DNA from 3 places in the Limosilactobacillus allomucosae genome. Region 3 is predicted to be linked to each of the others. Evidence: predicted binding sites of a transcription regulator. Region 3 holds the regulator's gene; each other region holds the start of a gene.
What was found. Region 3 encodes NrdR, which represses ribonucleotide reductase genes. Its sites were predicted from a motif close to ACACNATATATNGTGT; they were not measured.
Positions count from the first base shown of each region.

Region 1 (4,120 bases), 150 kb from region 3:
ATTTTCGTTGATCTTTCACCACAAGATAAGAAATATTTAATTGCTGTAGCTGATCATCGTCGGTTTAAAGATGTCGTTTCAATGATGAATCAAAATGCTTCCTATGTATCGCAATATCGCCGTCGTGCCATTGAGCGTCATCTGGTGGTTCCGGCATCATATGGACAGGTTAACTACACGCTGCCATATTTCGCGGAATATCTAAAAGCGGTTCAAGATCCAAATTCCGTTTATTATGACTATCTCGAGTTTTAGAGGATTGGTTTCGTTTGCCGGCGTTGAAAAATTAAAACAGCTCGATTGCAATGGTCGGGCTGTTATTTATATCGGTAGCAGGATAAAGCGAAAATTTGAGGCACGAAAACGGAATATTTGTTATAATTAATCACGAAAATATGTGATAAACAAATAAGAAGGTGACTAGATATGTTGATTGATTTTAAAATGAAAAATTTCGCTTCATTTAAAGAGGAGATGATTCTCTCTGCTGAAACTGGTGCATATCTGAAAAGTTACCGAGAAACGAATACGTTTGAATTTAAAAACCTCAAATTGTTAAAAAACCTGCTGATTTTTGGTCCAAATGGTGCGGGGAAAACATGGGTCATCAATGGTCTTTTAACGATGAAGAAAATCGTTTTAAACGGGGGTGGCGAAAACAGTGCAAGCAGATTGGCATTTACGCCATTTGCTTTGGACGAGGACTCAAGAAATGAAGATACCAGTTTTACGATTGATTTATTGATTGACTCAGTTCAATATCAATATCGCTTTGACTATAATGCACGTGCGGTAACTTATGAATCATTAGACATTATTAAGCGAAACAAGACTATCAATTATTTCAAGCGACAAGATCAGAATTTATTGAACGTACCTGATCAATTAAAAGCATATATTAAAAATATGCGTATCAATGGCCTGTTTCTCTATATTGCGCAACAATTCAACGATATTCATGCAATGCGTATCTTTAAATGGTTTTATAATGATTTATACGCAATTAATAATTCAGGCATCGTACCAGCAAAGTTGGTCGAATTAATGAAGAATCAAATCTTGAAAGATGAAATGGTGGCCTTTTTACGAAACGCTGATTTTAATATTATTGACATTAGGGTTCGCGATATACCTACGCCAAATCTACAAGATATTCCTGAACAGCTGCAGCCACTCTTTAAAGATGCGCAGAAAACTGTGCCGCAACTATTTACTGTTCATAAAAAATATAATGGTGCCGGACAGGTCGTTGGAGATGAGGAATTTTCATTAAGCCAAGAATCGCTTGGGACAATCCGTATCTTTAAGATAGTGCTGTACATTATCTATTCGCAGGTTAATGGCAGTCACAAAACAATTTTGATTGATGAATTTGATGATTCGCTTCATAACGAATTGTCACAGTCGCTGGTCAGAATTTTTAATTCAAAGCAAAACCTAAATCAGTTTATCTTAACAACGCATAATATTCAGCTGATGGACTTAAAGGTGAGAATTGACCAGATTTACTTAGCTGAGAAAGATTTTCATGGTATCAGCACGTTAAACTCAATTTTTGATTTTAATGATCCACGCACTAAGGGACGCCTGGATATTCATTTTGCCAAGCGTTACATTGAGGGACGATATGGGGCCGTTCCGATCGTTGATACCGAAGAATTATTGAAGACTTTGGCAAGAGTTGATGGCATAGTGGGGGAACAATATGTCAAGAACGAGGAAAAAGATAAAACCACATTTTAGTATTGGCATTTTTTGCGAGGGCGCATCGGAAAAACAGTATTTTGACATGCTTAACAAAAAATATCGTCGCGGCAATGTCGTGACAACATATCACACAAAAATAAAAGTCAAAGATGCTGGGGCTTCTGGAAGAAAGTTGATTGAGACCGCCAATCAACACCAAAAACAAGAAAAATTTGATCAGGTATATGTTGTTTTTGACCGCGATGATCACTCAAGAGCAGAACTGCAACATTGCGAAAAACTTGCCGAGCGCTATAACATTAAAGTGATTTTTTCTTCAATTTCATTTGAGATTTGGATTTTGATGCATTTTGAAAGTGTAATGAAATCATATACAAGAAAAGGACTTTATCAAAAACTTTCGGGGAAAAAGTACTTTGGCCAAGATTATCGTCGTTTCAAAGGCTCTGATTATTCAAAATATCTTGAAGACAAAGTTCAGACCGCCAAATTAAATGCTGAACGGCTTTATCAAAAGAATAACAAGATCTATGACGATGATCCGTTTACCAATGTTGATAAAGCAATTAAAGAGATTTATGATATTGATCAATTTTAAAACAGCTCGATCGCAATGGTCGGGCTGTTATTTATATAATAGAAAAAATTAAAAAGCATGGCGACAGCTGGCTCGCTAAAAATTTTTTAAAGCTTGATCCAATCAGAACTATCACGTTTTACTCAGCGTTAAATTCTTGTCAAGCCTTGATATATCAATGATTAGCAACTATGATAGTCTTTGGCTGTTTTTGGAAGTGATGGTATTTTTATCATATATCCAGAAAAATTTAGGACGATTTTATGAGCATATCAAACGATAAATTAGCTTTGGATTATACATTGAATTCAGTTCGATATGCGATTCATGCCAAATCAAGAATTGAGTTTTAGCGTGCTTTTGATCGCCTTAACGTACGATTATGAAATCTATTTTATAACCTCGATCTGCAATAACAAATTACTGACTACAACATATAGTGATGTAAAAGTCAAGGCTTAACTAGATGTTGTGTTTTGCGCTAATATAGATGGTGTTCAAAAAAGGAGAGGATCACAATGAAGCTGCAGACGGAAAAAAACACCGGGCTAAATAGTCTGGCAGATTTAAAGGTAGTTAAAAGGGATGGGACTGAAACGCCCTTTTATGCCTATAAGCTGAACTTGATCTTTAAGTCACTTGACGCGGATTGGGCAACGCAACAATCCGTCTGCCAAGCTTTGTCACAGGCCTTTAAGGATCAGGCAAGCGCCACGACGATTGAGATTGCCGAAGCTTTTGTTGATGGACTGCGCCAGGCTGGTCATGACGATCTGGCAACGCGCTACATTGAATACCGCAAGCAGGATGAAGAAGCCTTTGCCGAGGCCACTAATCCGATGAACAAGCTCCATCAGCTGTTTGGCCGTGATTCCCATATCGTGCACGAAAATGCCAACAAGGACTCACGGGTCTTTAACACGCAGCGTGACCTGGAAGCCGGTGTGGTTAGTCGAGCACTGGGACTCAAAATGCTGCCAGGTATCGTTGCCAAGGCACATCTGCGTGGCGACATTCACTGGCACGATTTGGACTACTCTCCAGTTATGCCAGAAACCAACTGTTGTCTGATCGACTTTGACGAAATGTTCAAAAATGGTTTTAAGATTGGGAACGCGTGGGTTTCTTCACCACGCTCCATTCAAACGGCCACGGCTCAGATGTCGCAGATTATTGCCAACGTAGCTTCACTGCAGTATGGTGGCTGCTCGGCCAACCGCATTGACCAGCTGTTGGAGCCATATGCCAAGCTTAACTATGAAAAGCACATGAAGGATGCCAAGGAATGGGTTGCGCCAGACAAGCAGGAAGCCTATGCCAAGGCCAAGACTAAAAAAGACATTTATGACGCGATGCAGGCTCTGGAATATGAGATCAACACGCTCTACTCCAGTCAGGGGCAGACACCGTTTACGACGATCAACTTTGGTTTGGGAACTTCCTGGATCTGCCGCGAGATTCAAAAAGCAATTTTACAGATTCGCATCAAGGGGCTGGGCAAGGAACATCGGACGGCGATCTTCCCGAAGCTGATCTTTACTTTAAAGCGCGGTCTGAATCTTAAGCCAGGCGATCCCAACTATGATATCAAACAGTTGGCGCTGGAATGCTCTACTAAACGGATGTACCCTGACCTATTGATGTATGACAAGATCAAGGAGATTACGGGCTCATTCAAGACGCCAATGGGTTGCCGGTCGTTTTTGCAGGGCTGGAAAGATGAAAACGGCAAGGAGGTCAACTCTGGCCGGATGAACCTGGGCGTGGTTACGGTCAACCTGCCTCGGATCGCTTTGGAGGCTCATGGCGACAAGCAGCTGTTCTGGCAGATCTTTG
Region 1 is NZ_CP154878.1:1,896,306-1,900,425, reverse strand. Features, by position in the region: gene ABC765_RS08815 (P-loop NTPase fold protein) at 1-255, shown strand, start outside; gene ABC765_RS08810 (ATP-binding protein) at 427-1,743, shown strand; gene ABC765_RS08805 (RloB family protein) at 1,706-2,305, shown strand; gene nrdD (anaerobic ribonucleoside-triphosphate reductase) at 2,803-4,120, shown strand, end outside.
Region 1: the regulator NrdR is predicted to act here: its motif matches at 2,712-2,727, upstream of nrdD (anaerobic ribonucleoside-triphosphate reductase).

Region 2 (4,120 bases), 920 kb from region 3:
GATCATATCAGAGACTTCATTCCAATTGATCGCCTGGTAGTTTTTAAGCGGTACAAAATTCTCAATCTTCATTATTAAACGGGGCTCCTTTAGTCTTTAATGATTCCAATAAGTTAGATAACGCAGCTTTCGCATTGGTTGGCGCCGATCTCATCTTGATCATCGGTAAACGTCCGAATGTAGTAGATGGATTTAATGCCTTTTTGATAAGCATAATGGCGCAGGATGTTTAAGTCACGCGTTGTCATCTTATCAGTCCGATTATTTTTCCATTCGTACATCCCGGCTGGAATCGTGGAACGCATAAACAGCGTCATTGCCAGTGATTGATCAATATGTTCCTGAGCAGCCGCATAGGTATCGATCACGCTGCGCATGTCGGTATCATAAGCCGACTTGTAGTATGGCATGGTATCGTTGCTGAGGTATGGTGCCGGGTAGTAGATCTTGCCAATCATTTTTTCTTGCCGTTCCTCAATTCGATTGATGATTGGGTGCAGGCTGGAAGTCGAGTCGCCAATGTACGACGTCGATCCATTCGGGGCAACGGCTAAGCGATAGGCGTTGTAGAGACCATCTTTTTGCACGGCCGCTTTGAGTTCCTGCCAGTCCTTAATGCCAGGAATAAAGATGCCTTCAAACAGCTGCTTGACCGTTGCCGACTTAGGACCCCAGTCTTGACTGACGTATTTATCGAAGTAGGAGCCATCTGCATAAGTGCTCTTTTCAAACTCGGCAAACGTTTCATGACGTTCACGGGCAATGTCGTTGGAGGCTTTGATCGTCCAATAGTTGAGCAGCATAAAGTAGACACTGGTAAATTCCAGGGCGACTGGCGAGCCGTATTGAATATGGTGCTTGGCCAGGTAGCCGTGCAGTCCCATGGCACCGAGACCGATCGCGTGAGCCATGTCGTTGCCGTGCTCGATTGACGGAACGACGTCAAGGTGCTCAATGTCGCTGATATGGGTCAGTCCCCGTACCATGGCGCTAACTGAGCGGCCAAAGTCTGGCGTTTCCATCATGTTGGCGATATTGGTGGAGCCAAGATTGCAAGAAACGTCGGTCCCCAGCTTGGCAAACGTCTGATCATCGTTAACGATTGACGGCCGCTGAACCTGAGCAATTTCTGAACAAAGGTTGCTCATTACGATCTTGCCGTCGATTGGATTGGCACGGTTGACGGTATCCAGATTGACGATGTATGGGTAGCCGGACTCCTGCTGCAGCTTGGAGATCTCATCTTCCAAGTCGCGAGCGTTGACCTTATATTTGGTAATGGCATCGTTAGCGACCATATTCTCATATTCATTGGTGATGTCGACGTACGAGAATGGCACGCCATAGATGCGCTCAACGTCATAAGGACTGAACAAGTACATCTCTTGATTGGCTTCAACCAGTTCGTAAAATTTATCGGGAACGGTAATCCCAAGCGAAAGCGTCTTGATTCGAATCTTTTCATCAGCATTTTCTTTCTTGGCAGACAAGAAGGCTACGATATCAGGATGAAAGACGCTTAGATAGACTACGCCAGCGCCTTGCCGCTGACCCAGCTGATTTGAGTAGGAAAAAGAGTCCTCCAAAAGCTTCATGACTGGGACGACCCCGCTGGCGGCACCTTTGATCTTTTTGATTGGTGCGCCCGCTTCACGGAGGTTGGAAAGGTTGATGCCAACGCCACCGCCGATCTTGGAAAGCTGCAGGGCGGAATTGATCGTCCGTCCGATTGAGTTCATATCATCGGTTGCCTGAATCTCAAAACAGGATACGAATTCGCCGCGCCGTTTGCGACCAGCATTTAAAAAGGTTGGCGTAGCTGGCTGATAGCGCTGGTGAATCAATTCATCGGCCAGCTGCATGGCCAGTTCCTCATTGCCGTCAGCCAAAAACAAGGCGTTCATGGCAACGCGATCAATGTAGTTTTCCAGGTAGTATTCCTTGTCGTTGGTTCGCAGGGCATACTGAGCGTAAAACTTGTAGGCCGCCATAAATGAATGAAAATGAAAATCCTGGGCCTTTAAAAAGTCGTAGAGCTTTTCGATGAATTCAAAGCGGTACTTGTGCATAAAGCCGGTTTCGATATAATCGTTTTCTTCCAGCCAGTCATAGCGTTCCTTTAATGAAGCAAAGCGTTTGGTGTTGGGCAAAACGTTTTCTTTGATAAAATCAGCTAAGGCTTCGTGATCCTTATCAAGCTGGATTTGACCGTCTTTAGGAATGTTGAGTTCATTATTGAGGTCGTAGTATTTTACTTTGGTGAGGTCGATATCTGATAGTGCCATGGATAACTCCTTTTTCCAGTGCAATAAAAAGCGGGCATCGTGCAAAATGATTGAACGATCCCCGGGAATAACGCGGTATAATTGACAATTAAGCCAATTGCTTCAGCATGTCAGGACGGAAGCCGGTAAAGGATTGACCGTCAGGCAGCTTGATTACTGGCGTTGCCTTAAAACCGTCAGCTTTCAGTTGATCAACATATTCTGGATGCTCGTCAATATTGTGTTCAACAAAGTCAACGTGGTGCTGCGTTAGAAACATTTTGGTCATCTTGCATTGAATACAGTTGTTTTTAGAGAAAACAGTAATCATAAATCTCAATCCCCTTTAACTTTTCGTTGAATTAATGTTTTATAGTATAGCGGGTTATGGAGAAATTACAAGCATTGACATACTACATAATGTGCGCTTGCAAAACGTCAATACAACATGTAGTGGCTAGGCGATAAGGGATTGAGGTGCTGACGGCTGCGGCAAATTTTTTATTTTCAATGAAGATTGCTTCATAACTCACACGGTAGAAAAATCACAAAAACCATTATACACTGATTAATAATAATTGATAAGGGAGAAAAATTTTGCAACCGGAAGATTATATGGAAATGGCGTTGGCAGAAGCAAGACAGGCTGAATTAATGGATGAGGTACCGATTGGGGCCATCGTTGTCTATCATGGCAAGGTGATCGGTGCTGGTCATAACATGCGGGAGAGATTTCAAAATGCAGCCTATCATGCCGAACTGCTGGCCATTATGGAAGCCTGCGAGTATCTGGGAAGCTGGCGACTGGAAGAATGTGATCTGTACGTAACGCTGGAGCCGTGTATGATGTGCAGCGGTGCCATTATGAACTCACGAATTCGTACTTTATATTATGGTGCCAAAAATCCTAAAGCCGGCACGGTCGACAGCCTGTACCACCTGCTGAGCGATTCAAGATTCAATCATCAAGTTGAGATTAGATCAGGAGTCAAAGAAAAAGAATGTCAGCAGCTGCTCAAACAATTTTTTAAACGGGTTCGCAAAGCACGCAAAGCCGCTAAAAAAGCAGCTCAGCAAAAGAATTAACAGAAGACTGGCATTTAGTTTTAAAATAGTGTAAGATATTATTTGCCGTAAGGTCATGGGGCAAGGTTGTGCCTACGAATCGTGTCAGGTCCGGAAGGAAGCAGCACTAAGTTCGCTACAGCTTGTGCCCCATGTTTTTTTATGAAGATTAACCGCTGTGTGGATCGTTTCGCACGGCTTTTTTTATGTACAAAATATTTTTTCAATCGAATTGCGACGATTTTACTAGTATAATAACGATAATACGGATTTTTACCAGAAAGGAAGCAGTCAAGATGAGCTATCAGGCGCTTTACCGAGTTTGGCGGCCACAGCGATTTGACGAGATCGTTGGTCAGCAGGTGGTTACGCAGACTTTAAAAAACGCGATCATAACCAAGCAGATCAGTCATGCTTATTTGTTTGCCGGGCCAAGGGGAACTGGCAAGACCTCAGCGGCAAAAATCTTCGCTAAAGCCATTAACTGTCATCATCAGCAAGACGGCGAACCTTGCAATGAATGCGAGATCTGCCGGGCGATTACTAATGGACAGCTTGGCGACGTGATTGAAATTGATGCTGCTTCCAACAACGGGGTCGAAGAAATACGCGATATCCGCGACAAGGCCAAGTATGCGCCAACTCAAGCCGACTACAAGGTTTATATCATTGATGAAGTGCACATGCTTTCAACCGGGGCGTTCAATGCCCTTTTGAAAACCCTGGAAGAACCGCCAGCCAATGTGATTTTTATCCTGGCAACCACCGAGCCGCATAAAATTCCGCTGACT
Region 2 is NZ_CP154878.1:309,813-313,932, forward strand. Features, by position in the region: gene nrdF (class 1b ribonucleoside-diphosphate reductase subunit beta) at 1-72, opposite strand, end outside; gene nrdE (class 1b ribonucleoside-diphosphate reductase subunit alpha) at 114-2,285, opposite strand; gene nrdH (glutaredoxin-like protein NrdH) at 2,374-2,595, opposite strand; gene tadA (tRNA adenosine(34) deaminase TadA) at 2,862-3,350, shown strand; RNA gene ffs (signal recognition particle sRNA small type) at 3,398-3,494, shown strand; gene dnaX (DNA polymerase III subunit gamma/tau) at 3,626-4,120, shown strand, end outside.
Region 2: the regulator NrdR is predicted to act here: its motif matches at 2,706-2,721, upstream of nrdH (glutaredoxin-like protein NrdH).

Region 3 (4,120 bases):
AGGCTAGCCGCGGCTTTTGCTTTGGAATGCGTTTTGAGCAAAAAATTGGTTGAAAACTGAAAATCAACTATAATCGATAATGATTCTAAAAGAAACGAGGACGATCAAATGCCAGAGATGCCAGAAGTAGAGACCGTACGCCGAGGGTTGATGAATATTGCCGCGGGCCGTAAGATTCAAGGGATTGACATTTACTATGGGAAAACGATTGAAAACGACATCGATGAGTTTCGGCAAGCCTTGATTGGTCAGACGATTGAACGGATTGATCGGCGGGGCAAGTATCTGTTGTTTCGCTTTACCAATGATCTGACCATGGTTTCACATTTGCGGATGGAAGGCAGCTATTATCGCCAGCTCAATGATGGTCCAATCGACAAGCATACGCATGTAGTTTTCCATTTTACGGATGGTACGGAGCTTTGCTATCGCGACACGCGCAAGTTTGGCCGCATGCGCTTGGTTAAAACCGGTGAAGAGATGCAGGTCGGCGGCTTAAAGACTATGGGACCAGAACCAACTGCCAAAGACTTTAAGGTTGACTATTTTAAACGAATTCTGAAAAAGAGCCGCAGTAAAATCAAGCCGTTTTTACTAAATCAGGATCACGTTGCCGGACTGGGTAATATTTATTGCGACGAGGTTCTTTGGCAGAGCCGCATTAATCCCGAACAGCCGGCTAATACGCTGACCGACGAGCAGATTCAGACGCTGCATGACAATATCATCAAAGAGATTGCCAAGGCGACTAAATACAAGGGGACAACCGTGCATACGTTTATGAATGCCTTTGGTGAAGCTGGCGCCTTTCAAAATCAGCTGGAAGTTTATGGTCGCGGCGGCGAGAAATGCGAACGATGCGGACATAAACTGGTTAAGATCAAGGTAGCTCAGCGTGGCACGACTTTTTGTCCTCATTGTCAGGCTTGGGCAGGTGATCAGAAATGACTAGGGTAATCGGTCTGACGGGCGGGATTGCAAGCGGTAAGTCAACCATCAGCAATATCTTTAAAGAAGTCGGCTGGCCGGTAATTGATGCCGATCAGACAGCCCGTCAAGTCGTTATGCCTGGCAGTCTTGGCCTGGCACAGATCATAAGCCGCTTTGGCAGCCAAGTGCTTCAGCCTGATGGCACGCTTGATCGCGCGGCGCTGGGCAGCGTGGTTTTTGATGATCCCAAAAGCCTCAGCGATCTGGATCAAATCGAGCATCCTCTGATTATGGCAGCAATCGATAAACAGCTGGCCGGCTTTAAAAAACAAGGGCTGCCCGTGGTGGTTTTAGATGTGCCGTTGCTGTTTGAAACTGGGCTGGATCAGGAATGCGATCTGACCGTTTTGGCAGTCGTTGATCGCAAAACGCAGCTTGAGCGGTTGATGAAACGAGATCATTGTACTAAAGCCGCTGCTTTGAAAAGAATCAATGCTCAGATGCCTTTAGAAGAAAAAATGCGGCGTGCCGATGTGATAATCGACAACAATGGCTCGCTTGCACAAACGCGTCTTCAAGTGGCAAGACTGGTTGAACGAGTAAGTCAGCAAAAATGATCGCAAGTGTGATAAGATAAATGCATAACCTATTGACAGGAGGAATTCGGTATGCAATGTCCACACTGCCATCATAACGGATCACGCGTGGTTGACAGTCGTCCCAGTGAAGATGGCACCTGTATTCGTCGCCGCCGCGAATGTGCAACCTGTGGCTTTCGCTTTACTACTTTTGAGCGCTATGAGGAAACGCCGCTTTTAGTAATCAAAAAAGATGGCACGCGGCAGGAATTCAATCGCCAAAAAGTTTTAAACGGGTTGGTCCGCTCGGCTGAAAAGCGTCCCGTCAGCATGGAAAAACTTACCAGCATCGCCAATGAGGTTGAAAGACGCGTCCGCTCACGTGGGGAAAATGAGGTTTCCAGTCAAGTGATTGGCGAATACGTTATGAATGCGCTCAAAGACGTTGATGAGATCTCCTACATTCGTTTTGCCAGCGTCTATCGGCAGTTTAAAGACGTCGATGCGTTTATGAATGAGCTGGAGGCCATGATCAACCAGAATCATCAAAAGCATCAAGACTGATTAAGGAGGAGTCGTTATGGCTGAAGTGCAAGGGCGCTTGACGCCGCAAACCGGCTTTATCGTGGCCGCTGCGTCAGACTTTGTACGGTTTGACCAAGCGACTTTTATTGATTTTTACCAACCATTGCTGAGTCCCACCGCGCTGGGGCTTTTTTATGCTTTGCAAAGTCAGCTGGTCCCCGAACCAATGCTGACCAAGCGCCAGGCCCACAGCATCATGCTGGATCGCTTGAATCTGGGGGTTGCTCAATTTGCTGAGGCCCGTAATAGTCTGGAGGGCGTTGAAATGCTGCAGACTTTTTATCAGCAAGATGAGATTGGCGGCGTCTATGTCTACGTTCTGCAGCCTACGATGACGCCTGAAGAATTCATTAATGATGATCTTTTGAGCGTTCGGCTGCTCCAGCAGATTGGCGAGCAGCGGTTTGACGAGCTGGTTGCCCGCTCAAGACGCTATCAGTTCGATACCAGCCGTATGCATAATCTGACCCATGACTACTTTGAGGTTTTTCGACCTGATCGTGCGGCCTGGGATGCGGAACGGCCAATTTTAAATAATGCCAGAGCGACGGCGGTTCCTGAAAGTCAGACAATCCAAAAATTACCGTCTAACAGCTTTGACTTCAACTTTCTGCTTGATCAGCTGAGAAATCGTGGTATTGATCTGCAAAGCGTTAAGGAGCAGCGGAAACTGATCATCTCAGAAAGCGTTCTCTATAGTATTGATGAGAGCAGCATGGCCAGCCTGGTATACGATGCGACGGATTTTAGAAGCGGCATTCTGCAGCCTCAGGCTCTAAAACGCGGCATTGCAGCCCATTATGCCGGCACGCTGCGCAGACCAGACGATCCAGCCCCGGCAATTCCGGCGACAGCTGAGGATCTAACCGACCTGGGCGAGGTTGAGCGCAGCCTGATTCAGACGGCACGCCAGTACGCACCTTATGACTATCTGGCTGGAATCAAGCAGTCAAGCGGTTCTGGCTATGTTTCGCCAAATGAGCGCAACACCTTGACGCGCTTGGTTGAGCAGGGGCAGCTGCCCGGTGAGGTTGTCAACATACTGATCTATCATATAATCGTCCAAAAAGAAAATACCACCTTAAAGGCCAGTCTGGCAGATGGGATTGCCAATGCCTGGATCAAGGCGGGAGTGAAGACGGCAGCTGACGCTATTCGTGAAATCAAGAATCATAAAAAGGACAATGATAGGCAGGCTTCATCAAAGCCCAAGCGCCGCTATTACTCAAACGGCCGCAGCAATATCAACGAGGAACTGCCGGAATGGGCAAAACATCCGGAAAAAGTCAAAAATAAAAAGCCGTCTGCTGAAAAACTTGCTAAGATTGACCAAATGCTGGCTGAACTTGATCAGCAAAAAAACAGTTCAGATCAAAAACAATGATTGGAGGGATTGCCAATGCGTCCTATCATAGAAACCATTAACTCAATTATCGGCGGGCAAAGCGGCTCACCTCAGTATCAGGAACTGATTAAAAAGGCCTACCAAGATCCTGAGGTGCAGAGCTTTTTGCGTAAGCACCGCGCTGAACTGACTGATGAGCAGATCAAGCGGGGCGGATCAAAACTTTATGAGTTCTACCATGAAAAAATGCTGCTCCAAAATCATCAGACCAGCATTGCACCTGGCTATACTCCTCAGCTGGTCGTCAGCGCCGGCCGAATTGACGTCGTCTATGTGCCGACCGCTCAGCTTAAGGCACAGCAGCAGGCTGCCGAGTTAAGGCAGCGCGTAACGACCGTTCGGATGCCTAAATTTATTCGCCAGGCCGATTTTGCTCATGTAATTCGTGATAATGACGATCGCGTCAATGCTCTGCAGGCGGCGATCAATTTTACCAAAACCTATCGTCCGGGCCAGTTTCAACCCGGAATGTATCTTTCTGGAAACTTTGGGGTTGGCAAGACCTACCTGTTAGGCGCCACCGCCAATGCTTTGGCTGAACGCGGCATTATCTCAACCATGGTGCATTTTCCAAGCTTTGCCGTTGAGATGAAAGGCGCAATCAAGGATGGCACGGTTGATG
Region 3 is NZ_CP154878.1:1,742,140-1,746,259, reverse strand. Features, by position in the region: gene mutM (DNA-formamidopyrimidine glycosylase) at 109-948, shown strand; gene coaE (dephospho-CoA kinase) at 945-1,547, shown strand; gene nrdR (transcriptional regulator NrdR) at 1,599-2,072, shown strand; gene ABC765_RS08000 (DnaD domain protein) at 2,089-3,477, shown strand; gene dnaI (primosomal protein DnaI) at 3,493-4,120, shown strand, end outside.